Linked DNA regions of Sporocytophaga myxococcoides DSM 11118. The protein of the gene in region 2 interacts with the protein of the main gene of each other region in a pairwise test. Links are inferred from orthologs where the notes say so. Each region holds a gene or a part of one and is shown on either strand. Other genes may lie near its edges.

Evidence for each region.
Region 1: the proteins of eno (region 2) and rpe interact in binary tests that used the Escherichia coli proteins (3 or more experiments, as listed by UniProt). The link is inferred for Sporocytophaga myxococcoides DSM 11118 from one-to-one orthologs.

Annotation. Positions count from the first base shown.
Region 1 is NZ_KE384561.1:59,681-75,644, reverse strand. The notes cover bases 4,168-7,091. They hold rpe (ribulose-phosphate 3-epimerase), read left to right. Parts: upstream 4,168-5,264; coding sequence 5,265-5,918; downstream 5,919-7,091. Other genes in these bases: K350_RS0124285 (TonB-dependent receptor), read left to right, coding at 5,950-7,091; K350_RS30245 (S8 family serine peptidase), read left to right, coding at 4,168-5,212. In the rest of the region: K350_RS0124325 (1-phosphofructokinase family hexose kinase), read right to left, coding at 1-388; trpF (phosphoribosylanthranilate isomerase), read right to left, coding at 393-1,013; K350_RS0124315 (thioredoxin family protein), read left to right, coding at 1,121-1,438; K350_RS0124310 (DUF6952 family protein), read left to right, coding at 1,482-1,724; tRNA 2-thiouridine(34) synthase MnmA, read left to right, coding at 1,803-2,915; K350_RS0124300 (hypothetical protein), read left to right, coding at 2,908-3,597; more of K350_RS30245, read left to right, coding at 3,578-4,167; more of K350_RS0124285, read left to right, coding at 7,092-8,385; K350_RS0124280 (penicillin-binding protein activator LpoB), read left to right, coding at 8,414-9,004; K350_RS0124275 (COG3014 family protein), read left to right, coding at 9,026-10,420; K350_RS0124270 (hypothetical protein), read left to right, coding at 10,467-10,790; K350_RS0124265 (Dph6-related ATP pyrophosphatase), read left to right, coding at 10,796-11,509; K350_RS32640 (hypothetical protein), read right to left, coding at 11,544-11,702; K350_RS0124250 (o-succinylbenzoate synthase), read left to right, coding at 11,858-12,928; K350_RS0124245 (SDR family NAD(P)-dependent oxidoreductase), read left to right, coding at 12,947-13,723; K350_RS0124240 (VIT1/CCC1 transporter family protein), read left to right, coding at 13,795-14,517; and 3 more genes. UniProt on the Escherichia coli protein: Catalyzes the reversible epimerization of D-ribulose 5-phosphate to D-xylulose 5-phosphate.
Region 2 is NZ_KE384560.1:616,315-632,319, reverse strand. What follows is about bases 13,041-16,005. They hold eno (phosphopyruvate hydratase), read right to left. Parts: upstream 15,184-16,005; coding sequence 13,897-15,183; downstream 13,041-13,896. Other genes in these bases: carA (glutamine-hydrolyzing carbamoyl-phosphate synthase small subunit), read right to left, coding at 15,210-16,005; K350_RS33010 (hypothetical protein), read left to right, coding at 13,760-13,894; K350_RS0120915 (septum formation initiator family protein), read right to left, coding at 13,522-13,746; K350_RS29750 (penicillin-binding protein 1A), read right to left, coding at 13,041-13,474. Outside these bases: K350_RS0120990 (OmpP1/FadL family transporter), read left to right, coding at 1-418; K350_RS0120985 (redoxin domain-containing protein), read left to right, coding at 445-1,338; K350_RS0120980 (shikimate kinase), read right to left, coding at 1,328-1,843; K350_RS0120975 (ABC transporter permease), read right to left, coding at 1,853-2,905; K350_RS0120970 (BT_3928 family protein), read right to left, coding at 2,910-4,016; K350_RS0120965 (DUF1599 domain-containing protein), read right to left, coding at 4,030-4,578; folP (dihydropteroate synthase), read left to right, coding at 4,631-5,479; diadenylate cyclase CdaA, read left to right, coding at 5,482-6,324; K350_RS29765 (hypothetical protein), read right to left, coding at 6,328-6,633; K350_RS29760 (DUF4468 domain-containing protein), read left to right, coding at 7,001-7,549; K350_RS0120940 (hypothetical protein), read right to left, coding at 7,589-7,837; K350_RS0120930 (hypothetical protein), read left to right, coding at 8,282-8,533; K350_RS29755 (OmpA family protein), read right to left, coding at 8,588-11,008; more of K350_RS29750, read right to left, coding at 11,183-13,040. UniProt on the Escherichia coli protein: Catalyzes the reversible conversion of 2-phosphoglycerate (2-PG) into phosphoenolpyruvate (PEP). It is essential for the degradation of carbohydrates via glycolysis.

The DNA.
Region 1 (15,964 bases), on a different replicon or contig from region 2:
CACCATGAGCATCTATCTCATCAAGGCACTTTATCCATTCTGCCTGAGAAAGCGGAGCACCAGGCATGCCAAACCTATATTGCCTGTTAGTAGTTGTCTCTACAACAATGAAGTTTTCCCTGCTCCAATGCTCAACTTCAATAGGATATTGATTGATACCTTCTTTATTTAAAAGCTGATTCAGTAACTCTCCGGTTGGTCCACCTTTGGGATAAACAGCAATAGAATCTCCTCCGAGTTTTTTAATTGCTCTGGAAACATTGATTCCACCGCCACCTGGCTCGTGAACAGGTTCTGAACACCTTAATTTGTGCTCTGCATATACATGATCTACAGTGCAGCTTTTGTCAATGGTAGGAGAAAGTGTAAGCGTAAAAATAGTTTTCATCTTGTCAGTCATTTACTTCCAGTTCTTCTAATATTTCAGATAATTCGGAAAAATCTTTAAGCCCAGGCTTAATTTCTTCCCCACCTTTTAGCGCTATACCAGATGGGTTAATTGTATCAATAATAAGTGGTAAAGCAGATTGCTGAATACCAAATCCTAGAATAACGGGAAATTTTTGGCAAATTTCTCCAAGTACATCTTTTAAATAATTCAACTCCGGCTCTGTATTATTTTCTAACAGGAAATAAGCTACCTTGTTTTCATATTTTTTCAATACTTCAATAGTTTCAGAAGGCTCATCATTGTTGAAATCTACTTTTAGTATTACTGGTTTTTTCAATCCAGGTAAAAATTCCGGATGTATTAAATGATTGAGCTGTATAAAGTCAAGGTTCAGTTGCTCAGCCAGATAGTTCATGTTATAAACATTGTCGCCAGTAAACTCTCCAACTACTTTAACCCCTGATATCCAGTTTACAATTTCTCTAATAGAGCTTAATTCTATAAATTTAGGATGGTTTTCATCCAGTGGAAATCCTACTAATTCAACACCCATACCAGCACAATAGCGTGCATCACTTAGGTTATTTACTTCACTTACCTTTACTAGTGTTTTTAATGCCATATCCCAATTACCGTTAAATAGTTCAAAAACAAATTAATTTAAAAATAAGTTAAAGTCGAAAGTTTCCGGAACATTTTTTCGGTATCTTTGGACTCAAAAATTAAGTTATGCCAGTTATAGCAGTAGAAGATTCTAATTTTGATGCAGAACTTGCAAAAAATTCCAATGTGATTGTGAAGTTTTATGCGGATTGGTGTGGTTCATGCAAATTGTTTGCCCCGAAATACAAAAGATTATCCAATGATGAGAGATTTCCAGGTATCGTATTTCTGGAGGTGAATGCTGAAAGTAATCCTGAAGCAAGGAAGAAAGCTAATGTCAATAACCTTCCTACTTTTGCCACATTCCAAAACGGAGTTTTAGTGGAAACGCTTTGCTCCAGTAAAGAAGAAGCTGTAGTTGAGGCACTTGAGAAACTTAAATAGTATTGGAATGCAGGGCTGCATTTGGAAATAAAATAATACTTAAATGAAAATACCTGCGATAAAACTACTTGTAGAAAATTATACACCTTCCGACTTAAAACAGGCTGAAAATGATCTGATAGAAGGTGAAGCACTGAAGATTTCTGTAGAGGGAGGTGATGAAGGAGAGCAGCTTACACACGTGATTGCAGCTCTTTGGATTATGGAAGAAATGAGTGCTAAAAATATTGAATTTAAAGAAGCGTTAAGAGAATACACAAAAAAAGTAAGGGAGTCTATAAACTGATTTTTTTCCCTCAGATTTAACTTATGCAATTTTAACCTTTGAGGTTACAGTTGAAGTATTTCCCGGATTAATTAAATAATGAGCACTAAAGGAAGAGTTTTGGTAGCGATGAGCGGCGGAATTGATAGTTCTGTAGCTGCTGTTATGCTTCATGAAGAAGGATATGAAGTGGTTGGTATGACTATGAAGACATGGGACTATGCGTCTTCCGGAGGCACTAAGAAAGAAACTGGATGCTGTAGTCTTGATTCTATTAATGATGCCAGAGATATTGCAGTAAAGCTTGGTTTTCCACATTATATCCTTGATATCAGAGAAGAATTCGGCGATTATGTAATCAATCATTTTACGGACGAATACCTTGCCGGCAGAACACCAAATCCTTGTGTGTTGTGCAATACACATATCAAATGGGATGCTCTGTTAAGACGTGCTGATAAACTAGGATGCGAATTTATTGCAACTGGTCATTATGCTAATATCAGAAAGGAAAATGAAAGATATGTGATATCTAAAGGCCTTGATGAAAATAAAGACCAGTCTTATGCTTTGTGGGGAATTTCTCAGGAAAGTCTGAGCAGAACAAGATTTCCGCTGGGTCACTTAAGAAAGACTGAAATCAGAGCTTTTGCTCAGGAAAGAGGGTTTGTAGATCTGGTAAATAAATCCGAATCTTACGAAATCTGCTTTGTTCCGGATAACGATTACAGAGGCTTCCTGAAAAGAAGAATTCCTGGCTTGGAAGATTCAGTTAGAGGAGGGGAGTTTGTGCTGGAAGATGGCACAATAGTAGGAAAACATGAGGGATATCCTTTTTATACAATTGGTCAGAGAAAAGGCTTAGGAATAGCATTGGGCTATCCAGTATTTGTTTCAGAAATTCAGAAAGATAAAAACCGTGTCGTGCTATCATCTTTAGAAAAGTTGGCTAAAGACGGAATGATGGTGAAGAAGCTAAACATGCTTAAATATCCTGATCTAATTGGCAGAAAATTAGAAACGGTGACAAAAGTCAGATATAACGATGGAGGCACTCCTGCGCTTATTGAACAGTTCGGTGATGAAATGAAGGTACTTTTCCATCAGGGAGTAACTGCAATTGCACCAGGACAGGCAGCGGTTTTTTACGAAGGTAATGACGTGGTAGGTGGGGGATGGATAACATCAAGTTTTAGACAAAACAATGAATAGATTTTTCCCTTTAATTTTCTTTTTTGTTGCATCTTTTTTAATTACCGGATGCTCTAGTGAACAGGATCCTGATGTATCCGACTATCAGTATTTCCCAATTGAAAAGGGAATGTATGTTCTATATTCTGTAGATAAAAAAACATATGGGGTAAGTGATTCGACTCATTCATTTTATTATCTCAAGGAAATTATTGGTGATACATTCAGAGCTGGCGATGAAGTAAAGTACAGAGTTGAAAGGTATACCAAAAAGAGCCTCACCGAACCTTGGCCTGCTCAACCGGATTCAGTATGGAGTGAGTTTAACAGTAAGAATAATGTTACAAGAATGGAAAATAATATCAGGTTTATAAAGATGACTTTTCCTTTGGAAAATGATAAAACCTGGGATGGGAATGCTGAAAACACACTTGGACAAGAGTTCTATAAAGTAAAGGACCTCAAACGTACTTTTTATGTTGATACAATTTATTTCCCCAATTCTGTAAAGATTATCCAGGCTGATAATCAAAACCTGATTGAAAAGAAGTACAAAGTCGAATATTACGCAAAACATGTTGGCCTTATTTATAAAGAAAAAAGGATTTATGAATATGACCAGTCTCCTTCTGCTATAGGGAAATATGTTATAAAGACAGGAGAAACCTTTGTTCAGAAAATATATGCTTACGGCAAAGAGTAAAGCCATTTTCTGCTTCTTTATTTTTTTATCATTTCAAGGTCTTGCTCAGACTAATCTATACTTTGTTACATTTACTGATAAGTCTGCTTCCGATTATTCTCTAAATGCTCCTGAAGAGTTTCTTTCTGCGAAAGCGATCGCTAGGAGAAAGGTTCAAGATATTCAGATTCAGGAAGAAGATTTACCTGTTAATAAAAATTACCTGGATTCATTGAATAAATTGGGTATTACAATCAAAGGATCTTCAAGATGGCAAAATGGTGTGATTGCAGAAACGTCGCAACAGGTTTCAGAAGAACTCAGTAAAAAGAAATTTGTAAAATCAGTAAAGTATCTTCAACCAGCAGAAGCAGCTTCTAATCCATTGAGCCTTTCTTCTGTTTCATCTACTATTCATCGACAATCAACCTCACCTTCTTCTATTGATTATGGTCCTTCTCTGACTCAAAACGCTATGATTGGAGTTCCTGCTATTCATGCTTTAGGATATTCAGGAACGGGTAAACTTATCGCAGTATTGGATAATGGTTTTTTAAATGCCAATACACTTACATTTTTCAATCATTTATTTCAAAATGGAAAAGTTATAGGCACATATGATTTTGTTTCAGGAGAAGAGAATGTTTATGATGATGGGAATCATGGTGTGAATGTATTATCTGTGCTTGCGGGTTTTGAAGAGGGAAAGATTGTAGGGCCTGCTTATGATGCTTCTTTTTTGTTATTGAGAACTGAAAATGACTTTTCAGAAACAATACTGGAGGAATATAACTGGCTAATGGCAGCGGAATACTCAGACAGCGCAGGTGTTGATATCATATCAAGTTCTTTAGGATATAATACTTTTGATTTTCCGGAACAGGATCATACTTATACTGATCTTGATGGAAAAACTACAGTAGTGACAAAGGCGGCGGAGACAGCTTTTTCAAAGGGAATGATCATAGTAAATAGTGCAGGCAATGAAGGAAATAAATCATGGAAATATGTAACAGCGCCAGCTGATGGACCTTCTGTTCTTACTATAGGTGCTGTAAATTCAGCAGAAAAATATGCTGCATTCAGTTCTGTTGGGCCTTCTGCTGATGGCAGAATTAAACCAGATTTAACTGCCATGGGGGCCGGGGTATATGCTGGCAATCCCGATAATTCATTTTCAAACACCAATGGTACATCATTTTCGTGTCCTCTAGTGGCTGGACTCGTGGCTTGTCTTTGGCAGGCCAGACCGGAACTTTCCAATAAAGAAATTACAGATGCTTTGAAAAAAACTGCCTCAAAAGCAGAAAGCCCTGATTTTCAATATGGATTTGGTATTCCTAATTTTGAAAAAGCAATTGCCTTTTCAAGCGCAGATACATTGATTGCCGGGCTTTTTCCAAATCCTGTTACTGTTCCGGGAGATGTAAAACTCATTATTGCAAATGAATTAGTCAGCAATGATGTCCAGGCTGAATTGTTTGACTTAACAGGGAAAAAAATATTTGCAGAAACTTTTTTCAAGGCAGAAAAGATAAATCAGATAAGATTTCCCGGTGACATTCAGAGAGGTGTATATTTCCTAGTTCTTAATAGTCAGAGTGGTCATCAGGTAATAAGAATTATCCTTCAATAAATACGTTTTTCTTTAAGTTAACATCCTTTCATTTTATTTATATTTGTGTCATATGAAACCGATTATAGCCCCTTCAGTACTTTCTGCTGATTTTGCAAACCTGCAAAGAGATGTTACCATGATTAATGAAAGCCAGGCAGACTGGTTCCATGTTGATATCATGGATGGTGTTTTTGTTCCTAATATATCTTTTGGTTTGCCGGTTTGCGCGGCTATTAATAAGCATGCTAAGAAACCTCTGGATGTGCATTTAATGATTGTACAACCAGAGAAATATATAGAAGCTTTTAAAGATGCCGGAGCGGCATATATCAGTGTTCATGCAGAAGCCTGCACTCATCTTCACAGAGTTATTCAGCAGATTCATGCTGCAGGATGTAAAGCTGGTGTGGCTATTAATCCTCACACTCCTGTAAATGTTTTGGAAAACGTTCTGAATGATATTGATCTGGTTTGTGTAATGTCTGTAAATCCCGGATTTGGAGGGCAACAGTTCATTACCAGAACCTATGAAAAAATCAAACAGCTGGATAAGATGAGAGAAGAAGCTAAAGCCAATTTCCTGATAGAAATAGATGGTGGTGTTTCTGATAAAAATGCAAAGCAATTGCTGGATCTTGGTGCTAATGTATTGGTTGCAGGAAACTTTGTATTTAACTCTAAGGATCCTCAGGCTACAATAGCATCCCTTAAATCTTTAGAATAATATTTTCCTGAAACCGTCGTTTAAAACTGAGATGGGTAAAAGGATTTTTTATTTTATTTTTTTTCTGCTTATATCCTCTTTGATGGCTTTTGGTCAGGTCAAAGAGGTGGTTTCAGGGCAAGTTGTAAATGAACAGGGAAGAGTTGTTTCTAATGCTGATATAGTATTGTACGACCAGCAATGGAATACTTTATCTCATATTCATTCTGATTCAGAAGGGCGATTTTCATTCAATTTATCCAGTGACTCTCTTCATACAATCGTCATATCATTTCTTGGTTATGAAAATTTTGTAAAACAGATAAATCCTTCAGAAAGAAATACTGCTACAATCACTTTTCAATTAAAGCCCGATGTTCAAATGCTCAGGCAAATTGAGGTCAAGGGTAAATTTAAGGAGGGGTCTGGAGGACAAGTTAGTACAATTAAAATAGATCCTAAAATTCCGAAATACCTTCCATCTGCCTTTGGTGATTTTAATAAAATCCTATCCACTGTGGGTTTAGGCGTTGTTTCTAATAGTGAACTTACTTCTCAGTATGGCGTGCGCGGAGGTAATTTTGAGGAAAATCTGGTCTATGTTAATGGTATAGAAATTTACAGACCCTTTCTTGTAAGGAGTGGTCAGCAGGAAGGATTAAGTTTTATCAATCCAGATATGGTTGCTGACATTGAATTCTCTGCCGGAGGATGGCAGCCAAAGTATGGAGATAAACTGTCTTCAATGTTGGCGGTAAAATACAGGGAGCCTAAAAACCTTAGGGGAACTATTACAGCAGGTTTGTTAAATAATGCTTTATATCTAGAAAATTCAGCATTTAATAAGAGGTTATCAATTTCTATTGGTGCAAGACAGAAATCATCGCAATACCTTCTTAAAACGCTCCCAGTAAAAGGTCAATACAAACCAAAGTTTTATGACATCCAATCTTATATTTCTCTTGATTTAACTAAGAAAAGTAAGGCTGCAGAGTATGGAAAACGGACTACGTTGGGACTTTTATTAAGCTATTCCAAAAATAAATATCAAGTGTTTCCTTCTAAGAGCAAAGTGCAATTTGGAACGCTTTATCAAGTGATGAATTTGACTGTTGATTTTGACGGCAAGGAAATCATGGAGTATGAGACTTTTCAAAGCGGACTTGTTTTCACACATCGGTTTAGTAAACGATTTAAAACGGAATTTATAGCCTCCGGTGTCAGAACAATAGAAAGCGAGGGGTTTGATGTGGAGGCAGGTTATAAATTATATGAAATGGAAATAGATCCTAGCTCTGGTGTCTTTCCTACACTTAACGCACCACTTATTATAAGGGGAATCGGAACTAGCTTTGAGCATGGAAGGAATAACCTGAAAGCTTCAATTTTTAACTTTACTCATCGAGGTTATTATAATCTGAATTCAAAGAATAAGGTTGAATATGGATATACACTTACTAAAGAGATTATTGATGACCGGTTAAGTGAATATTCTTTTATTGATTCTGCTTCTTATGTAACATTAACAAGATATGTAAACACTTCAGTTGATTTGAATTCATGGAGAAATCAGGGTTATATTCAGAACACCTACACTCCAGACTCTACTCATATTTTAACTTATGGAGTTAGGTTAAATTACTGGTCTTTAAATAAACAATTGCTTGCAAGTCCTCGTCTTCAGTATGGTTGGATCCCAGCCTCAAGACCCAACCTGATGCTGAGAGCTGCAGCTGGTGTATATCAACAGCCTCCATTCTACAGAGAACTTAGGAATTTTGATGGAGAGGTTAATATTAATCTTAAAGCCCAGACTTCCTATCATTTTATTGCAGGTAGTGATCTAAAGTTCATGTCATGGGGAAGAGAGTTTAAATTTATATCAGAGATTTATTATAAATACCTGACAAACGTTGTGCCTTATGATGTTGATAATGTCAGGCTCAGATATTACGGTCAGAATCTTGCCAATGCGTATGCCGCAGGAATAGATTTCAGAGTCAGCGGAGAATTTGTGAGAGGAGAACAGTCCTGGTTCAGCCTCAGTTTATTAAAGACAATGGAAGATGTTCAGGGAGACAATCGCGGGTATATCAGAAGGCCTACAGATCAGAGGGTCACGGCTGCGATATTCTTTCAAGACCACCTGCCTAATAACCCTACAATAAAAATGTATTTAAATCTTGTGTATGGCTCCGGATTACCTTTCGGTCCTCCTGAAAATAAAAACTTAAGAGCCTCTGCAACCACTCCGTCATACAGAAGAGTAGACATAGGTTTTTCAAAATTATTAACTATGCAGGATAAAGAAGTATTGAAAAAGTCTCTCTTTGAATCACTTTGGTTGAGCTTTGAAGTCCTGAATCTGTTTGGTGTAAACAATACAATCAGTTATTACTGGGTTAGTGATTTTCAAAATCATCAATTTGCTGTCCCGAATACTTTATCGGCAAGGTTTTTGAATGTCCGCCTGATAGCGAAATTTTAAACAATACAAGAATAAAACAATGCATACAATGAGAATTTCCTTTAAAGTTATTTTCAGCCTTCTTACAGTTTTAGTCCTTGCTGGTTCATGTACTAAGAAGACGGTTACAAGGGTAAGTCCTGATCAACAGATAGATCTGAGTGGCCGCTGGAATGACGTAGATTCAAGGCTCGTAGCGGAAGAAATGGCTAAAGATATGATTAACAGACCGTGGAGAAATGACTTCATGACAAGAAATAATAAAAAGCCAACAATTATAGTGGGGGTAATCAGTAATAAAAGCCATGAACATATTGATGCTCTTACTTTCATTAAAGACCTTGAAAGGGAATGTATCAATACAGGTACTATAAGAGTGGTCCAAAATGCAGAATTCAGAGAAAAGCTAAGAGAGGAAAGAGCGGATCAGCAACAATTTGCATCTCCTGAAACTCAGAAGAAATGGGGAAGAGAGCTTGGCGCAGATTATATGGTATTCGGTACGATTAATTCTATTGTAGACTCTGAAGGCAAGAGAAAAGTAGTGTTTTATCAGATCAATCTTGAACTGGCTGACCTTGAAACCAATGAGCTTGTTTGGATCGGAGACAAGAAAATTAAAAAATACATAGTTAATTAAATTGCTAAGTACCGGTGGGGGATGGGACGAGTTATAATTTGTTTGATTTTTGCAGGCTTGTGTTTTTCCTGCGTTTCCTATTATCAGAGAAATATTAAGTTCAATACTTACTTTGTTCAGGGGCAGCTCAAGGAAGCAGAGGAAGTATTAGCTAAAGATAAAAAGGGTGCCAAGGGAAAAAACAAGCTTATTTATTATTTAAACAGAGGGGTTGTGGCTTCCATGCAAGGCAACTACGTTGGAAGCAACGACCACTTTGAAGAGGCCTACAGGATTGCCGATAATCACCACAGAAACTTGCTGAATGAAGGAGTATCCTTTCTGACCAATCCTAAAATGGTCGAATACTACGGAGAGGAATTTGAACTCTTAATGATGCATTACTACATGGCATTGAACTATCTGAAGCTGGGACAGCCTGAAGAAGCGCTGGTAGAATGCAAAAGAATGGATATCCGATTAAATCAACTCAGCGATAAATACAAATCGGATAATAAATATAAAAGAGATGCATTCATTCATCTTTTAATGGGAATCGTTTACGATGCCAATAAAGATTATAATAACGCCTTTATAGCTTATCGAAATGCTTTGGAGGTATATCAGACCGATTATCAGAAGATGTTCAATCTTAGCCCTCCTGAACAGCTTAAACATGATCTCTTGAGAACTGCTTACCTCAGTGGTTTTAATGAAGAACTTGTCAGGTTTGAAAAAGATCTTGGAATGAAATTTCAGCCTTCGTCAGGCAAAGATGAAGGCGACCTTGTCTTCATTTGGCATGATGGTCTTGGGCCTGTTAAAGAAGAGTGGAGTATCAACTTTAGTATAGTCAGAGGAGAGGGAGGAGTTGTTACGTTTGTTAATCCTGAATTGGGCTTAAACTTTCCGTTTGTCATTAACAATGATGATTATCAGTCCAGCGGTTTAAGCAAACTTGAATTTATAAGAGTTGCATTTCCTAGGTATGTAGAGAGGCCTTTGGTTTATGAAAGTGCAAGTTTATCCGGAGGAGGAAAGGAAGTACCTTTACAACTAGCCGAAGATATCAATGCAATTGCTTTCAAGTCTCTAAAAGATCGAATGCTTTTGGAGTTAGGAAAATCTTTGCTTCGTCTTGGACTAAAGAAAGCAGCTGAATATAAAATAAGACAACAAAACGGTGATCTGGGAGCGGCTTTCAGTATTGTTAACGCCATATCAGAACAGGCAGATACCAGGAACTGGCAAACTTTGCCACACAGCATTTATTATGCAAGGCTTAAACTTCCCGAAGGAAAGCAAACCATTACCTTTACACCAAAGGGAAGGCAAACTGAAAATAAACAAGAGATTTCAGTAGAGATAAAAAAGAATAATACCAATTTTCAAACCTTCAGTTCGCTTGAAGCAGTGACAGTGCCTTTGTATTATTAATAACTCTGAGTAATTTTCCCTCTTTATTCAATATATTTGATTTCTTATGTTGGTTGTAATGCAGAAGAGCATTGTTCCCTTTGTAATTTTAATTTTAAGTCTAGGATTGTCTGCCAAGGCTCAGAAAGCTCCTCATAAAAGAGAGAACCGTATCTTAATTAAAGAGTCAAAAGCAAATGGTTCTTTCAACTATAAACAGCAGCTTGGTACACAAGATACAATTAAGAATAATAAAATTATCATTGAATCAAGTGAAGACGTCTCGGGAGATCAGAACTATAAACATCAGGCCGGAAAAAATAAAGTTCAAAGTCGGTCTTTCTCCACTGTGATTCCGGGAAGCGATAATAAGGTAAAATCAAAAAAATAAAAAAAATGCAAAAAGCAGTTTTTTGCTGGAGTGGAGGTAAAGACTCCGCTTTTGCTTTATATAGGGCTTTATCATCAGGCGAATTCGAGATATTGGCCTTGCTCACAACTATCAATTCTGCCTTCTCAAGAGTTTCTATGCATGGGGTGAGAGAAGAGCTGATGGACCTTCAGGCAAAGCAAATCGGAATTCCATTGTATAAGGTTTATATACCTGAAGTTTGCACTAATGAAGAATATGAAAAGCAAATGGAGGAAGCAATGTTATTCTGGAAAGAAAAAGATGTTTCTCATATTATTTTTGGAGATATTTTTTTAGAGGATCTAAAACGATACAGGGAGGAAAAACTGAAAAAAGTAGAGATGAAAGCGGTGTTCCCTTTATGGAAGGAGGATACAACTGAATTGCTCTCTGACTTTTTGAAATTAGGCTTTAAAACAATGATATGCTCAGGGAGCTGCAAAAATATAAATGAAAATATTGTAGGGGAAACTCTTACTGAGGAAATTGTTGGAAATATGTCACCAGGCACTGATCCTTGCGGGGAAAATGGAGAGTTTCATACATTTGTTTATGCCGGACCGATATTTAGGAGTGAACTGGAAATAGCCTGTACAGAAAAAGTAGTAAAATTTTACAAAGTAAAAAAAGAAACAGAAGGCAAAATAGAGGAAGAAGAAGTAGGATATTGGTTTGCCGATATAAAATTGAAGGAATAAAAAGATTTAACACTTTTTATTCCTTCATTATATCTTAATGCTGGAAATTAAAGTAATATCCGGATTTTTTCTTCTTAGATTTTTTCGCGCTTTTATGCTTTCCCGGTTTTTTGGGTGTAAAAGCAAATGATTCAGCCATGTTAGCGGTAACAAGAACCAAGGCTAAAATAAATATAACGTGAAGTTTTTTCATGATTAATAGATTTATTATTTCCCAAATAATTGACAATTTAATAAAAAAAATAGACTTTTTGCAATTTTTAATAGAAAAAAACTTAGAGAATCATGCCACTAAAGACTTAATAGTCAAATAATATCGGTAAAATACAATTAGTAATATAATTAAAAATGGGCTTGAATTGTTTTTGGAAAAAATACACCCTGGATTTTAAGTTTGAAGCAGGGACTTCACGGGGAGTGCTTACCACACATAATGTACGATATCTGATAATATCCTCAGAAAAGGATTCTTCAAAGTTTGGGATAGGAGAATGCGCACCATTGAAAGGTCTTAGTGTTGATGACAGGCTTGATCTGGATGAAAAGCTGGATGAAATCTGCAAACTTATTTCAAATAAGAATTCTATAGATGAATGTGAGGAAATTTATCAATACCTACAAGAGTGGCCTTCCATTCGTTTTGCCCTAGAAACTGCTTTACTGGATTTGCAGCATGGAGGAAAAAGAAAACTTTTCGAAAGTGACTTTACTTCAGGTATAAGGGGTATACCTATCAATGGCCTGATCTGGATGGGTGATTTTAATTTTATGGAAAAACAGTTATGGGAAAAGCTGGAGCAAGGATTTAACTGTATTAAGATTAAGGTAGGTGCAATAGATTTTAATAAGGAATGCAGCCTGCTTGAAAAAATAAGAACCAAATTTTCTCCCGAACAGATTGAGATCCGAGTAGATGCAAATGGAGCGTTTACTGATAAGGACGCTGAAAACAAGTTAAAACAACTCTCAGCATTTACAATTCATTCTATTGAACAACCTGTGAAGGCTGGCCAGATTGAATTGATGAAGCATCTTTGTAAGTTAAACATCATACCTGTCGCACTAGACGAAGAACTCATAGGTGTACACACAGAAGATACTAAAATTGAATTACTGCAAAAGATCAAACCTCAATACATCATACTCAAGCCTACACTTCTCGGGGGATTTCAGCAATGCAAAGAATGGATTAAAGCAGCAGATGATTCCCTGTCTGGCTGGTGGCTAACTTCTGCTTTGGAGTCCAATGTCGGTCTCAACGCCGTTGCTCAGTTTGCATATACCCTGAACTCACCAATGCCGCAAGGATTGGGCACTGGAAAGCTTTATCATAACAATATTGATTCTCCTCTTGTTATTCAATCAGGATCTCTGTACTACGATCCTTCTCAAAATTGGAATTTTAATCCCTTGTTTTAATGGCAATAGCAGGATGATATGAGGTATACATTAATTACCGGAGCAAGCAGAGGTATTGGCCTGGCAATGGCAGAATACTGTGCGGCTAAAAATTTTAATATGGTTCTTGTTTCAAGATCCGAAAATAAGCTTTGGGAAATAGCAGCAAGACTAAAAGCTACCAAAAAAATTGATGTAAAAGTTTATCCTGCAGATCTGACAGAAAGTGGTGTTTCTGAGAAACTCTATGATTGGTGTGTAAAGGAAGGTATAAATGTAAATATGCTCATCAATAATGCAGGAGCAGGTTTGTATGGAAAATTTTCTTCATTATCACTGGAAGATCAGCTCAATCTGATAAGGTTAAATCAATGTGCTTCTGTATCGCTGATTTATAACTTTATTCCAATGCTAAAAGCAGAAGGCGGCTATATTATGAATGTAGCAAGTACTGCATGTTATCAGCCAATACCATTCATGAGTGTATATGCAGCAACTCAGTCTTTTCTGCATTCATATACTCTGGCACTACGCGAGGAATTAAAGCCTTTTAACATATCTGTCAGCTGTCTTTGTCCTGGTCCTACTGCAACTGATTTTTTTGAAGAAGCAGGATTGAAAAATCTGCCAGTAGATTCCAGTGAAGTAAAAATGTCTCCGGAAGAAGTAGCTGAAATAGCGGTGGAGGGCATGCTGGAGCATGATTCTGAAATTATTCCGGGAACAAGTAATATGTTTGGAGCCTATTTCAGTAAGATTTTTCCAAACAAGTTTATAGTAAGAACCCTTAACAGGCTTTTTGCTCCAAAAAATTAAATATTAGTGGTTGGTTTGTTTTAAAATTCATTTTCACTTTATGGAAATGAATTTTTTTTTATATTGAAATTATGGAAGATAAGCTACACTCAGGCGGGAACATTTTATTTTTTAATAAAGATTATATTTCCGAATTCGTTTATGGAGGTATTGATGGTGCAATTACCACATTTGCTGTTGTCGCGGGGGCTACAGGTGCAAATTTATCAATTTCGGTGGTGATTATACTTGGCTTTGCCAATCTCATTGCTGACGGTTTTTCAATGTCTGTGGGGAACTTCTTTTCAACTAAGGCGGAGCAGGACACTTATGAGAAAAATAAAGCTGTTGAATATTGGGAAATTGAAAATATGAGGGAAAAAGAAATCGAAGAGGTAAGGGAGATTTATGAGAAGAAGGGATTCAAGGGGGAGTTGTTAGATAAGGTAGTTGAAGTCATTATTTCCAATAAAGATGTATGGGTGGATACTATGATGAAGGAAGAGCTTGAAATGTCTAAAGACGAAAGAACTCCTTTTAAAACTGCCGGTATGACCTTTATATCTTTTGTCACCATTGGGCTGATTCCTTTGCTCGCTTACGTATTTGCTATTCTGGATATACTGGAACCGAATAATTTATTTCTGGTAAGCTGTGTTCTTACCGGTATAGCTCTTGCAATTGTAGGAAGTTTAAAGAGTATCGTTACAGATAAGAATAAATTAGTAGGGATTTTAGAAACTCTTTTTCTTGGAGGCATTGCCGCCTTACTTTCATATTATGTTGGGGCTGTTCTTGAAACAGTTTTTAAATAAAAATCAAGAAAGTGTAAATCCTCAAGCAGATTTGATAACGCTAAATAATTATTTTTAGGTGAATGAAAGTCATTTTTCTTTAGAATATTGGTCTTTAAAGGAATGAAAAATTATTTTAAACATTAGATTTTGATTTCTGTAGAGATGTCAAGCATGGAGGCTCTTTATCTACGGGTATTGCATTTTAATTTATCAAGATAGAATAAAGGATAGCTATTATTTTCTGGATAATTTCCATCGTTTTTCTTAAAAAGGTTTGAGACTCCATACATGCGTCTCATCAAAGAAAAAAACTAACGTCTGTCTGCATTCCAGATTAGCCTGATATTTTCATTTGAATGAGAAACCTCCTGATATAATCCATTGATTTTTCCTCTTGAAATTACCCCATTCCAGAGAATGGTACTCCTGTCAGATGGATTATAGGAGGAAAAGGTAATACCTCTACTGTTGGTTGATCCTTTTATTTTGCCTCGGAAAGGCTTTTTCCCTTTTCTTAAAATTCTACCTTCAACTTTACCAGAATGGTTGATATTAATAAATAATTCAAAAGTACTATTTAGGTTATTGGACGCAAATGAACCATAATAATGGCCAGCAGGATTTAGGGATTCTTTATTCTGAAAAAATTCCCTGAGCGCCCAAAAAGTGACAAAAATACTTATTATTGCTGCTGCTGCTTCTACCTTTCTTACAAATCCTTCATTACTGCTCATAGCATGTTCTTAATAAAATAAAAAGCCAACTGCTTTAAATTTTGTTTAGACATCAACCAAAAAATATAAGTCTTAATTAGGGACAATTGCAGTAACTTCTATTTCTACCAGAAGATCAGGAGATATGAGGCGGTTTACTTCTACCATTGTAGCAACTGGATTTATTCCAATAAAAAACTGACCATGTGCTTTTCCTATTTCTTCCCATTGACTTATATCCGTAACATACATCTTTGTTCTTACCACATCTTTCATACTACTTCCGAAATGAGTGAGGCATTTTTCAATTTTTGAAAAAATAAAATAAGCTTGCTCATAAGCATTTCCTTTGCCAAATACTTGGTCTCCATCCATTGCGGTCGTACCTGCAACTTCTATCACATTACCTATTTTTATAGCCCTGGAATATCCTACAATGTCTTCCCATGGTGTTCCGGATTTTAAAATTTCTCTTTTCATTAGTTAATTCTTTATAAAAATTGTGCATTAATTATCAAAAATAGCAACAACCCTTGCTGGAGCAGCTGAAGCACCCTTTATCTTTAAGGGAAAGACAGCAACTTTAAATCCTGAAGGAGGAAGTGCCTCTAAATTTACCAACTGTTCCATATGCAGATATTCATATTTTTGTCCTACAAGATGGGCCTGCCAGAAGAGTTCAGGATCAGAGGTTTCTTTGGCTTTGGCTGCCATATATCTTAGAGGAAGATCAAAGCCCCACTGATCTATTC
Region 2 (16,005 bases):
AGCTGGATTTATTTCCGGAGATGTTGAAGTTGTAGGCTATAGCGGAGCAAGATTAAAAGGAACAGACCCTGCAGAACTGGATGCGGATAATGATGTAATAAAGAACCTTTACAAAACTACATTTAATTTTAACCTTGGCGCAGAAGCCAGACTCGGTGACTACAGGTTAAGAGCCGGATATGCAAGATTAGGTGATCCATATAGACATGGTGTTGTCGATGATCTTGATAGAACCATTAATACCTTTACCTTCGGTGCTGGTTTGAAATCTGAGGGCTTTTATGCTGATATTGCTTTTGTCAATACATTTTACAAAAGTAATTATTACTCTTATCACTTAAACAGTGGCAAAGAGCCGATGGCAATCGTCAACAACAGAAATACTAGTCTTGTAATTACAATAGGCACTAGCTTTTAATTTTATAATATAAAATAAATATCAAGATGAAGAGCAAATGGCTTAAAGCAATCGTTTTATTGGCAATTTTCTCTTCATCTTTCTGTTTTTCTTCCGCCCAACCCAAAGTAGGACAAAAAGCACCCGATTTTGAAATTGAAGATCCTAACGGAAAAACAATTCGTCTGTCAGATCTTTCTGGCAAAGTCGTATTGCTTGACTTTTGGGCATCTTGGTGTATGCCCTGCCGCGAAGCCAATCCAGAAGTAGTTGCTATTTATCAGAAATACCAGGATAAAGGATTTGAAATTTTCAGCGTTTCTCTTGATACAAAAAGAGAAGCATGGCTTAATGCTATAAAAAAAGATCAACTCACATGGCCCAACCATGGAAGTGATTTAAAAGGTTGGGAAAATGAAGTAGCTGAACTTTACGAAGTTTCAGGAATTCCCGCTACATTTTTAATAGATGAAAAGGGCATTGTCATTGGAACTGATCTTGACGAATACGATCTCGACAAAAAACTTAATTTTTTATTCAACGAACAAGTTCAGTTTTATCCTCAGACTGCAGCTGGCAAACTTTTTTTCACTACAAAGGCTAAATATCAAATTGAAGATTTAAAAGGAAATATCTTACTGAAAGGCAAAAGTGAAGAAGTTGATATTACCGGTTTGGCAGCCTCTGAGTATGTTGTCAGATATGAAGATAAATCATCTCGCTTCCTCAAAAAAGTAAGCGATCAGTCACTTGTTACTTTTTATCCGCAAAGGGTAGACGACAAAATCACTTTATCCAAAAACGCTAATTTCGAGATATACAATCAAAGAGGTAAACTGATTAAAAAAGGTTCTGGTGTATATATTATGGTCCAGGATCTGACTCCAGGCAATTATTATCTCAGCCTGGAAGGTACTGTTAATACTTTCTTCAAAAAATAACTTTCTTTTCTTTTAATAATTTTACTACTTCTTCAGGTGAAGTTACTTCGCTTATTTCTAAGTTCGCTTTTTGATAAAAACCTGTTCTCTCTGCACACTTTTGAATCAAAAATGTCAACATATCTTCTCTATTTTTGCCCTTTACCATTGGTCTGCTCTGATCGTTTACTGCATACAATCTTTCAGTAATTATTTCCGGAGAGACGTTTAGATATATACTGAAGCCTATGGATAATATTAAATTCATATTATCATAAAAACATGGCAAGCCTCCTCCAGTTGAAATGACAATATTATCGAGATTAATAAGCTGCTTAAGGGTTGCTTCTTCTAGTTTTCTAAAATGGTCTTCTCCGAACTGATGAAATATTTTATTGATCGTCATTCCTTCTGTTTTGACGATTAATTCATCCGTATCTAAAAATTCAAAATTAAGTAGTTCCGCAAGCTTAACGCCAAGGGTAGATTTCCCCGAACCGGGAAGTCCAATTAAAAAAAGCTTCATGCAGTAAAATTAATGCAATCTCACTCTTGGGTCAATGGCTGCATATAAAATATCTACACAAATATTGATAACTATGAAAACAAGTGCTACAAACAATGTTGTACCCATTACAACTGGAAAATCTAGCTTATAAACTGCATCAATGGTAACGGATCCTATTCCCTTCCAGTTAAATATGTATTCTATAAAGAATGCACCAGCCATTAAAGAAGCCAACCATCCGGAAACCGCAGTAATAACCGGATTCAAAGCATTTTTCAATGCATGCTTAAGTATTATTTTATAATATCTTAGTCCTTTTGCCCTGGCGGTTCTTATATAATCTTGAGATAATACATCCAGCATACTGCTTCTTGTAAGCTGAATAATAATAGCTAATGGTCTAAGTCCTAAAGTAAATGCAGGTAAAATAAGATTTTTCAATACCAGTTTTCTTCCAGTCAGATCATCCTCCCATAACTGGCCAGATGTATTTAAACCTGTGTAATCAGAAAGATAATATCCAAAAACCATTGCAATTAAAGCCCCCATTACAAACGGTGGTGCTGAAATTCCCAAAACGGAAAGAGATATTGTCGAATGATCAAGAAGGCTGTTGGGTTTTACAGAAGCCATCATTCCAAATAGTATTCCGAAAACTGTAGCGAATAACATTGCAGCAAACGCAAGCCAGAAGGTCCCTTCGAGGTTTTCGAAAATAATTTCACTAACTTTTTTATTGGTTTGAAATGATCTGCGCAGATATGGGTATTTAACCACAACTACTTTATCATTAACTGTAAAAAGTTTTTTATACTCATAATTTTTCTCATTCGCCTCAGTATTCTTGTGAATAGAAACAGGAGAAAGGTCATTCAAATAATAGCCCAACTGAACAGGAAGTGGCTGGTCAAGGCCAAGCTCTCTTGTAATTGCTTCTCTGGTAGAAACATCCGTTCTCTGACCTGCCATCATAGCTACAGGATCACCTGGCAATACGTTAAAAAGAAAAAATACAACTATCAAAGCACCGAACAGTACCAGTAAGCCATATAAAAACCTAGTTGATATAAATTTTATCATTTATCTACTTCTGCAGCATTTTTAAATCATCACTATTAGGAATGTCATTATAGTGCCACTTCCCTATCACAGTTCCATCTTTTAATACCATTATTCCAGGGTTTGACCTCACCATCATTTTCAAAATGACATCGTCCATGAAATAATATGGTACCGGAAGCTGTAATTCATGTCTGAATGCCTCCATAGCATCTGCTGAACCTGTTTCAGTTAAAATGACCGGTGAAAATCCCATTTTTTCAGATTGAGCAATCAATGTCTTTAATTTCTCCACACAACTACCTTCACAATTCTTAAAAGCCCTCTCCACATCAGGTATTGTAATAAGCAATCTTTTGCCTTTCAGGATTTCATTTGTTTTATCCCCTTCGTCACTGTCCACATTAAATCCGATAATTTTGGGAACAAGTTTGGTTGTGTCTTTATTCAAAAGTTCATACCTGACAAACTTATACGAGGTATCACTAGGATAGTTTTCCTGCAAAAACTCAAATTCCTTACCTCCTTTTGATAGAATAAATTTGTACTTCGGAGCCTCTTCCGCTTTCATTAATTGAGGTATATTGTTTCCTATCTTAAAATTCAGAAGATCAAAATATGGTAAATGATTGGCTGCATGATATCCAATATAAAAAGTCACAAACGAAACTATAAGCATTAATAAATCTCCTTTGAAAGAATTTAAAACTGAAACTTGATTTCTTCCCAGGAAAAATATTATCAGTATAAAAAATAAAAGAATAAGATCTTTGAAAAACGACTGCTTAGGAGTTAAAACGATCAAGGTTCCGAAGCAGCCACACTCTTTAACCTTATCAAAATAAAAGGAATAAAATGTTAAAAATGTAAAAAACAGTATTAGAAGCAAAAGAATCCAGGTTGTCTGCTTCATTCTGTAATTAAGCAAAACAGCTATGCCCAGAATTACTTCCAATCCGACTATTGCGATAGACAAGAAAAGAGAATACGGAATAAAAATTTCAAAAAAAGATCCAAAATCTGCGCTAAATACGTGAAAGTACTCCTCAAGCTTAAAAGCAGTTCCATACGGATCGTTCAGTTTTACCAAACCTGAAAAAATAAACAAGCAGCCAACAAGAATTCTGCTCATTGTATTAATGATTTTACCCATCTATAAAGTTGGATTTAATTAAAGAAAACACACTATAATTAAGCATATCCTGATAATTGGCATTTACCCCTTCTGAAACCAGGGTCCTACCGCTATTATCCTCTATCTGCTTGACCCTCAACAACTTCATAAGAATAATATCTGTAATTGAACTTACTCGCATATCTCTCCATGCTTCCCCATAATCATGATTTTTATTAGTAAGAAGCTCAAGGGTTTCTTCAGAATATTTATCGTACAATTCAGCTACTTTTTCTGCAGGTAGTTCCATTGGATCAGTATCCTTAAGTCCTAGTTGCATCATTGCGATAAGGCAATAATTTATAATTCCAATAAATTCCGAATTGATGTCTTCAGCTACTTTCTGAGTTCCTTTATCCTGAATTGATCTAATTCTTTGAGCTTTGATAAATATTTGATCAGTTATTGAAGGCAAACGCAAAATTCTCCATGCTGTTCCATAATCCTGCGTTTTTTTGATAAACAAGTCTTTACACTTCTTTATTACCTGTCTGTACTCATTTTCTGTCCTGTTTGCCAATTTTAATTTCTATTTAGTAGTTTTGTTTAGGTCAAATTTACAATACTAGAATTTGAAACATAGAATTTTTGAGACAAAAAAAACACTGCTGGTCAGAGGGAAATTAATTGATTTATCTATCCGTCCACTGATAATGGGGATCTTAAATGTAACCCCTGATTCATTTTATGACGGAGGAAAATACCTTACGCCTGATGATATAGTCAGAAGAGCCGCATCAATGCTGGAAAATGGAGCTGATATTATTGATATTGGTGGTTACTCATCCAGGCCTGGAGCAGAAAATATACCCGTTGAAGAAGAAACTGCCCGCGTATCAAGGGCATTAAAAATCATAAAAAAGGAGTTCCCTGAAAGCATTGTTTCTGTGGATACATTCAGATCAGAAGTTGCGAGAATCGCAGCAGCTGACGGAGCGGAAATAATCAATGACATCTCTGGAGGCGAATTAGATGAGAAAATGTTTGAAACCATAGCAGAGCTAAAACTCCCATATATTTTAATGCACATGAAAGGTTCTCCTGCAACAATGTCAAAACTTAACCAATACGACAACTTGATTGGAGATATGCTGCAATATTTCCAGGAGAAATTAAATCGTTTGAATGAATTGGGTGTCTGGGATATAATTATAGATCCGGGAATAGGCTTTTCTAAAAATAGTTTACAAAACTTTCATTTGATTAGACAGTTAGATATCTTCAGTGCCTTAAATCTACCTGTCCTTTTAGGAGTTTCCAGGAAATCCTTCATATACAAAACTTTAAATGTTTCTCAGGAAGAAGCTTTAAACGGCACTACTATTGTTAATGCTATTGGCCTCTCAAAAAATATTAGTATAATCAGAGTTCATGATGTCCGAGAGGCTCAACAAATTATATCTCTATTACAAAAAATATAGAATTGACATTATTATATAAAATAGGATTTTTAGAAATAAGCTGGATTGATATACTTGATATCCTGCTCGTTAGTTTTTTGCTTTATCAGTTATACAAATTATTAAAGGGAAGTATAGCAGTAAAAATCTTTCTTGGTTTTCTCTCTATATATCTTATTTATCTTGTAGTAAAAGCTGCCAAAATGGAATTGTTAACTGCCATATTAGGTCAGTTTATTGGAGTGGGTGTCATTGCAGCATTAATCTTATTTCAGCAAGAAATCAGAAAGTTTTTAATCATTATAGGCAAAACCACTGCATTTAATAAATCATTCTTGAAGGGACTTCTGTGGAAAAAGAGTTCTCAACCCAATTCCGATGGTCTCAACTTGAATCCGGTAATTGAAAGCGCTAAAATACTCGGAGGAACTAATACTGGTGCTTTAATCGTATTCGCCAAAAGTTCAGAACTGAAATTTTATGCAGAATCTGGAGATCTAATGGATGCCCTGATTTCCAAAAGGTTATTAATAGCTATATTCCAAAAAAATAGTCCTCTTCATGATGGAGCAGTCATTATTGCCAATAATCGAATAAAGGCTGCCAGATGTATTCTTCCGGTAAGCGAGAACACTGATTTACCCGCTCATTTAGGCCTTAGACATAGAGCTGCAATTGGTCTTACAGAAGTTACAGATAGTATTGTTTTAATTGTTTCTGAAGAAACCGGTCAAATATCTTTGGCGATAAATGGTAAAATACATACCAATCTTTCCAAATCAGAATTGAAACAAAAGCTTCACTACTATCTATTTGAGGATGAAGAAAAAATAAAAGAAGGAGAAAAAGAGGAAATAGAAAATTAATAACTATTCCTTCTTTTTCATAAAGGGCAGTGCTACCTTTTTAATAGTAGTTTCTTCAGTTTTTTTTTCCGGCACTTCCTGAAGTAAAAAACGCCTCCGAATATCATTAATTAAAAACTTCTTTTGTTCTGTAAAGCTATTCGGATGAACTTGCTCAAAGATATTTTTTAATTCTTGCCATTTTAAAGGATCATTTTCCTTAAATGCCTTTGAATCAATTTTTTTACTAATACAATATTCCTCCCAAGTCATTTGACAAAAGTACAAGAAAGAAACGATAGATTTCTCATATAAATTAAAAACCCTCAAACACATTAACGTTCTGCTGGGCTTCAATATATTTTTTCAAATACTTTAATGGATAATTGAATTTATACCTTCCAAAAGAAAGCACTCGAAGTAAAATCGAAAGGCCAACAATAAAGACAAATAGAGCAACAAACGAAATTAGCGAGAGGAAAAATGAGTAGGTAATTTTAGTTTCTTTCATTTTTATCCTTGGTTAGTTTACAAGTATTTACAAGTTTAATTCGTTTTTGTTTAAAATATATAATTATTTCAATAAAAAACAAAACAAAAACAACAGGAACTAAATTATTAGCTCACCAAACCATCTATCTCTTTTTATTTAAATTATTAAAATTTATCTTTGTTAAATCCACAAACAGGTTCTAAGATGAAAAAAGTCGTATTCTCATTTGTTCTTTCATTGCTGATGATCAGCAATTTGATAGCTCAGAATCAGCTTCCAATAGATGCTGAAACTAAAAAAATAACTTATACAGAGGTAGTCCAGGTAGATGGAGCAAAAAAAGATGATCTATATCTTAAGGCTAAAAATTGGGCACTTGCAAACGGCTTTAAGCAAGTAACTGATTCTAAGGCAGAAGGCAAATTTGTTGCTAAAGGACATTTTGGAGTTCAATATCCTAGTCCAATGAGAGGCATGAACCATTCAGGTACAGTCAACTATCTCTTTTCTATATCTGTGAAAGACGGTAAGTATAAATATGAGCTGGTAGACTTTGTACACGAATCTCCGAAAGGGAATGGCGGTAAACTTGAAAATGAAACACCACAGTGTGGAAAATATACTTTAGTTCCTGCAGGTTGGAGTACTATAAAAACTAAATCGGCAGAATCCGCTCAGGCAACAGTCAATAGCCTTAAACAAGAACTTGCAGGAGCTCCTGCAGCTGTAGAAAAGAAATCAGAAGATTGGTAATAATCATTAAGAGTAAATGGGGAATTACCCCATTTGCTCTTATCTAAAATTATTTGAGTAGTTTCTTCTGCCTTTATTAGGACCTTTCCCACTCCTTTTAATTTTTACAACAGTGTTATTTTTATATCTTTTCTTTCTTTTAAAAAGATTCTTCTTCTTCATTTTTTTGGGACCTTTTAATGGGTAAACCTCACTCACATCTTCTTTTAAAAATGCAAAAGATTGAGTTGCTCCTCCCAAGCCTAATGAAAGAGCAATCAGTAATCCAATAACTATATTATTTTTCATAATTCTCATCCCTTCATTTCTCCTTCCAAAAAGAACTTCAGAAAATCACGAAAGTTTTTTTAGAACAATTTGCCATCAATTATTATTTCCCCAAATTTTCCCTCTAATAGAAAATAAAATGGCTTACAAGGAAATTATTTCGGATAAAAATAAAAAGGAAATAATCCTCTTAAGCACAATCAGCTAAAGGACAACTATACAGGCCTTTATAACTTTCTTGTAGAATATTGAGTTATTTTTTAAAAAAGGAAACGGAGGAGGGCATTATGCACCACTATTATGATAGAGATTATTTGTCTGAAAGATTGTTCTCAAAACTATGCATAAATAATAAAGGAGAATTATGTGAAATGATCGCCTTTGAAGGGGAAACAGTAGAAATAAAATTTAATTGTCTTCGTGAACATCTGATTTACGGAATTTGCTTTGCCTTTAATCCTAAGTTTGAGACGAAAAGGAAAAAATGACACCTTCTTTTCTATGGCATTGTTTATAGAGAAAAGGGTGACTATGGAGAAAGATAAGAAGAGAGAATTGTCTGATATCGTTGTTAATTATAAAGGACAATTGTGCGAAATCCTTGAATTAGGTGAGACAATCTTCGTACATCTGTTTAATTCTCTGCGGGAAGATTATTACGCAGGTGTTTGCTTTAGCTTTAATCCTTCGTACGTTACGAAAGATAAAAATTGGTAAAAAAAAAGAGGCTGATGATATTTCAAATCAGCCTCTTTTTTTAGAGAACTAAATCTACTCTCCGATTACAATGAACTCAACCCTCCTGTTTACCAGGTTTTCTTTTTTATCATTACTTTGCACGACGCCCTTTTTCTCTCCTAAACTTTCAATTGTAAGCCTATCCTTTTCAATACCCTCTTTAACCATAAAATTGAGGATTGTCTGAGCTCTTTTTTCAGATAGTTGCTGATTGTAGGTAGCACTCCCAATAGGATCAGCATAAGCACGAATCTTAATTTTCATTTTAGGATATTCTTTCATCAGCTTCACTACTTCCATTACTTTTTGGGTAGAATATTCAGTGAGCGCCTGGTAGGAGTTGTACGTAAAATGAACTTTGGGTTTCAAAACACTACCTACTGCTGGAGAATTTTTAGATTGAACTTCAGCAGGCTTCACCTCTGTTGCAGATGGCTTGTTTTCTGGCGCCTGGTTCTGAACTGCATAACTTATTTGGATATCTTGATATCGATTTAAAACAACCATATTATTATCAAGAATCTTCATTTCAGTTCTTCTATTCAACTGACGTCCCCTTTCATTTTCATTGGTGCTTACAGGCATATTAGAACCATAGCCTTTAGCAACCATTCTTTTTTTACCGATTCCTTTTGCAGCAAGATACTTTAACACTGCAGTTGCCCTTTTATCAGACAGCTTTTTATTATACTTTGCCTTTCCGACATTATCGGTATGTCCTGATAATTCTATTTTCAACTCAGGGTGTTCTTTTAAGAAAGTGACTAATCTTTCTAATTCTGACTTCGACTCTTTTTTCAGCTCTGATTTATTAAAGTCAAAGAACATGTTGTTTAGTACTATAGAATTTCCAGCTTTGAGTGATTCCAACCTTACGTTTTTGGTAGCCTCAAAAAACGGATTTTTAGTATCAATATTAATATTTTCAGAATGGAACATATATCCATTTGCCTCTACCGCTATTCCATAGTTAGTTCCGTGAGGAAGAGCAAGAGTATATTGTCCAGTAAGTGAGTTCGAATTATAAAATCCTATTTTCTCCTGAGTAATATTATTAACAACAGATATAGTTGCAGAAACTGGTTTCCCTGTTTCTTTATCTAACACTGTTCCTTTTACCAAAGTAAGATTAGAGGTAGGATGAGGTCTATTGATGACATAAATATCAGATTCACCATAACTATCAGGTCTCGATGAAGAGAAATATCCTTTGGTTCCGTCTGCAGACCAGATAAAATTTTCTTCATCGTCCGCTGTATTTATTGGGTAGCCAGCATTTTCAGGTGTTGACCACTCTTTATTTACATCATCATAAACAGAGGTAAGAATATCAAACCCACCCATTGATTTATGTCCATTTGATGAGAAAAAGAGTGTTTTATTATCAATGCTTAAAAATGTTGGTTTTTCATCATACTCAGAGTTAATTTTCCTTCCAAGATTATACGGTTGTCCCCATTTACCTGTAGGATCTACTCTTACACCATAAATGTCGCTACCGCCAAACCCTCCAAGTTGGTTACTGCTGAAGAAAATTGTTTTTTCATCAGCAGCAATTGCAATAGTTGCACCTGGCTCCCAGGTAATATTGTTAAAACTCTCGTCTAAAAGTATTGGCTCAGACCAATGATTTCCTTCAAGAATACTCACCATTATACTACCACTTCTGACTTTACCTATATGGGATCTGTAAAGAAATAATTTATGTCCGTCTGGTGATATTCCAATACAGGCATCATGCAATTCTGTATTTAGTGATACAAGATCTTTTGGGGTCTTCCACCTACCTAACGAATCTTTATTGCTTATATAAATATCTTCATAATAATGATTATCCTGAAGATCAATTTTCCCACCTGTAGTGCTAGCTCTTCTCGAAGTGAATACAAGAGTAGAACCATCAGCTGATGTCAATGGAACTATATCCGGATAAGAACTATTAATTCCTGGTCCCATATTTTTAACTATCAGAGACAAAGTGTCTTTTACAAGCTCCTTACCGATTTGACACATTTCAATATATTCTTCTACCGGAAGTCTATCTTTAATCTTAGTTTTCGCAGTAAGTGTATCACTTAAAGCTGTCTGATAAGTTTTGTAAAAATTTATAGCTTCGTCAAACTGATGATTTAAATGAGAAATTCTTCCCAAATAATAATTTAAATCTAAAAATGAATAACCTTGGCTTTGAGCTTTCTTGAAATAAGGTAACGACTCCCTTCTATGCTGAAGATTAAACATGCAAACTCCTATTCGGAATGGAATTTCGGCATCTCCGGATTTTAAACTGTCCAATCTTTCGTACAATACCAAAGCTTTTTGGAATTGCTCCGTCTGGTAGTAACTAATTGCCTCTTGCTCTAGTTTTTTCACTGCACGACTTTGAGCATTCGCTTTTGTAAAAGATGCGAAAAACACAATAATACAGATCAGACTGTAGATGTTCCTTTTCATAGTAAGATTAATCGTTAAAAATTTTTAATTGGTAGATATAAATTTAAAGGCCATCAAAAATGGACAAAATCTTCCAATCAATAGCGAAATTAACTCACTTTGAAGAATTAAAAAAGGAAATCCAGCTCAAAGAATTGTACTATTAAAATAAAAAATTAAATATTATTACAAAATTTAATAGAATTCCTCAGGATCTTCAACTTCCATTAAAGAATCGGATACTATACTATCTGCTAATGCCGGTTCCGGTCTAGGAGGGCAATTGATGTTTATTGACAATTTTTTAGGTCGCTTGAAATAGCCTTTAGGGATATTCAAACTATCATCCGCATAAACTTTTTCCATATAAAGACCGAAAATTGGCAATGCAATTTTTGATCCTTCTCCCAATTGAGAAGTTCTAAAGTGAATGCTTCTATCTTCTCCTCCTACCCATACACCTGAAACCAGATTTTTAGTAATACCCATATACCATCCATCAGAGTGATTGGAGGTTGTTCCTGTTTTTCCCCCAACCTCATTTCCTCTGAAAATATTGTATTTAAATAAAGCCTGGGAGGTTCCTCCTCTTTCTTCAACTCCACCTTTCAGCATGTGTACCATAACATAAGCAACATCTTCAGACAGTGCATCACGCGTTTTGGGAATTACTTCATGAAGAATATTTCCATTACGGTCTTCTATTCTTGAAATAAAATATGGCTCTACCCAGACTCCACTATTTACAAAGGCACTGTATGCACCCACCATTTCATAGACGCTAACGTCACTGGAACCTAGACATATAGATGGTACAGGTTCAAGCTTACTTGTTATTCCCAATTTTTTAGCTTCATTAATAACTGCATCAATACCAATTAATTTAAGTACCTGTGCCGCTACAGAATTAATAGACCGACCTATAGCCTGTCTCAAAGTCATGCTGTCACCGGTAAACACCCAATCAGCGTTTTTGGGTGACCAGGTTTTCATTTCACCATTTTCTTCATATCTAAAGGTAATTGGGGCATCAGGTAAGAGATAACAAGGAGTGTATCCCTTTTCAATAGCAGCAGCATATACAAAAGGTTTAAATGAACTACCGGCTTGCCTTTTTCCCTGTTTTACATGGTCATATTTAAAATACTTATAATTAATTCCTCCAACCCACGCTTTAATCTCTCCACTTGATGGATCCATTGACATAAAGCCGGAATGAAGAAAATGCTTGTAGTACTTTAAGGAATCTATAGGGCTCATTAATGTATCCTTCTCCCCTTCCCAACTGAATACGGTCATCTTTACAGGCGTATTCATCACAATATTTATTGAATCATGACCTTCACCAAATTTCTTTACTAACATTTTATAAGTCAATGTCTTTTTGGAAGCATCCTCAATAAAATTGGTTATTTCTTTCTTGTTTTCGTACCTCCATGGATTTTGCCCTTTCCAATGGTCAAAAAATTTCTTTTGAACAACTGTCATATGCTCAGCAACTGCATCTTCGGCATGTTTCTGCATTCTTGAATCAAGAGTAGTATATATTTTTAATCCATCTCCATACAAGTCTTTTCCATTCTCTTTACACCACTTTAATAAATATTTATTTAAAACTCCTCTAAAATAAGTAGCTATACCATCTGTGGAATTTTCTACTTTGAAATCCACCTTAAGTGGAATTTTCCTAATGGAGTCATAATCCTTTGGATTAAGAACAGTATTCTGAACCATCAAATCAAGCACAACATTCCTCCTCTCCAAGGAATTTTCAGGTCTGTACACAGGATTATAAAGAGTGGTTGCTTTTAATGCTCCTACCAAAGTGGCAGATTGTTCTATTGTAAGGCTATCTGGTGAGGTATTGAAAAATGTCCTTGCAGCGACTTTAATTCCAAAGGCATTGCTTCCGAAATCAACAGTATTCAGATACATGTTAATAATTTCTTCCTTCGTATAATTCCGCTCTAATTTTATTGCTAACATCCACTCTTTAGCTTTATACAACAGTACATTAACTATCGGTACATATCCCAGTATCCCCTGAAATTCATCATTCCTTGTTTTAAAAAGATTTTTGGCCAACTGTTGACTCAATGTACTTGACCCTCGCTGATCCCCCTTAACCATATACCAGAATATTGCAAAAAATCCTTTCGCATCTATTCCAGAATGTTCATAGAATCTGACATCTTCCGTTGATATCAGCGCATTGATAACATTAGGCGAAATTTGAGTTAAATCAACCGGACTCCTGTTCTCTCTGAAGTATTTTCCTAGTAAAATATTATCTGCTGAATAAATTTCAGAAGCTTGATCTGAAGACGGATTTTCAAGATCCTCAACACCAGGCATTTGCCCAAATAACCACAAAAAATTAATTTGTAACAGTATTACAAATCCAATAATATAATAAAGCATTCCACCAGCTATAATCCAAACGTATTTGGCTATCTGTTGAAAATTGAACTTCCTGTTATTCTCCATGACCCCGCAGCTAACTTCTAATCTTAATGACTGTTATTGGTTGAAATTTACTCTTCATCTACGATGATAAAAACGTCCTCGTTCTTCTTTTTCATTAAATAATTTTCACGAGCAAACCTTTCCAATTCTTTAGGATTATTTAAAAATGCTTCCCGTTCTTTCTTCACTTCCTCTATCTTCTCTTCATAAAAGGTTTTCTGACTTTCCAAATCTTTAATCTTTCTACTAGCTCTGAATTGATTAATAAAATCATTTGAATCAAAAAATATCATCCATATTAAAAAAATGATACTTGAAATAAAAAAGAAGTTTTTTGTGAATGGCGGAAGTTTTGATAACATGATCTTTGCAGGAGATATTTTGCTAAAAATAGAAAATGAGAGGGTAAAAAAAAAGTCCCTTTTAAAAGGGACTTTCTAATATTAAATTTTTCTGAAGTTTTTTCCTGGATAATAGGCAATCTCTCCAAGCTCTTCTTCAATTCTAAGAAGTTGATTGTATTTTGCCATACGATCAGAACGAGAAGATGAACCGGTTTTAATTTGACCAGTATTCAATGCTACAGCTAAATCCGCAATAGTATTATCTTCAGTTTCTCCAGATCTGTGTGACATGATGCTAGAATAAGCGTTTCTCTTAGCTAAAGTTACAGCATCAATAGTTTCAGAAAGTGACCCAATTTGGTTTACTTTAATAAGAATTGAATTAGCTACACCTTTATCTATACCTTCTTGTAAACGTTTCACATTTGTTACAAAAAGGTCATCACCTACTAACTGTGTTTTCTTACCAGCAAGGTCAGTTAATTGCTTCCAGCCAGCCCAGTCATCTTCAGCCATACCATCTTCAATAGAAACGATTGGATATTTATTAACCCAGTCATTCCAGAAATTAGCCATATCAGAAGATGATAATTTATCTCCTGTAGACTTTTTGAAATGATACATTTTGGTTTCTGCATCATAAAATTCAGAAGCTGCAGCATCTAAAGCAATAAACACATCTTCTCCTGGTCTATAACCAGCAGTCTCAATAGCCTGAAGAATGATCTTTAGAGCCTCTTCATTTGAAGGAATATTTGGAGCAAAACCGCCTTCGTCCCCTACGTTTGTTGACATTTTTTTAGATTTCAACACCTTTGCAAGGTTGTGAAAAATTTCAGATCCCATTCTCATTGCCTCAGAGAATGAAGCCGCTCCAGAAGGAACAATCATGAACTCCTGAAAATCAATTGAATTGTCAGCATGACTACCACCATTCAAGATGTTCATCATTGGAACTGGTAAAGTTACTGCGTTTACACCACCAACGTACCTATAAAGTGGCATGCTTGCTTCCTGAGCAGCAGCTTTAGCTACAGCAAGAGAAACACCAAGTATTGCATTAGCACCTAACTTTGCTTTGTTCGGAGTTCCATCCATTTCGATCATTATCTGATCAATTAGTTTTTGCTCAAAAACTGAAGCACCAACTAATTCTGCAGCAATCTTATCATTTACATTTGCAACAGCCTTCAAGACTCCTTTGCCCATGTATTTTGATTTATCACCATCTCTCAATTCTACAGCTTCATGACTTCCTGTTGAAGCTCCTGAAGGAACGGCAGCACGTCCAAGAAACCCATTTTCTGTAATTACATCTACTTCTACAGTAGGGTTACCTCTTGAGTCAAATATCTGACGGGCAACGATTTGTTCTATTAAGCTCATTTTTTGTTAAAAATTTAATTAAAAATTTATTTTCTAAGTAATGAAATAAATTCGTCAAATAAATAATGGGAATCATGTGGTCCCGGAGATGACTCAGGATGATACTGAACTGAAAACGCTTTCTTATCTTTAATCCTAATCCCTTCGACAGTGTTATCATTAAGGTTAATATGAGTAACCTCAACTGTTGCACTGCTTTTAACAGCATCTGCATCTACACTAAATCCGTGATTTTGTGAAGTAATTTCACTTTTCCCTGTCAACAGATTCTTAACCGGATGATTTAATCCTCTGTGACCATGATGCATTTTATAGGTTGGAATTCCATTGGCCTCTGCCAAAATCTGATGCCCAAGACAAATACCAAATAATGGTAAGTCTAAATTCAAAATCTTCTTAACGGTTTCAATTGCGTACTTAGTGGCAGCTGGATCGCCAGGGCCATTAGAAATAAAATAACCATCAGGTCCCCATTCCTGCATTTCTTCAAAAGGAGTAGTTGCAGGGAATACTTTACAAAATACATCTCTACTTGTGAAATTATTCAAAATACTTCTCTTAATCCCTAAGTCAAGCACTGCCACTTTTAAAGAAGCGTTTTCATTACCTGCAAAATATGGATTTTGAGTACTTACAATACTTGATAATTCCAAGCCATTCATAGAAGGAATATTTTTCACTTCCTCTAATAATTTATTTGCATCAAGTATTTCGGAGGATATAATTGCATTCATTCCACCTTTACTTCTAATGTGTCTTACCAATTCTCTGGTATCAATCTCACTGATACCCACAATATTCTGTTTTTCAAAATACTCCTGA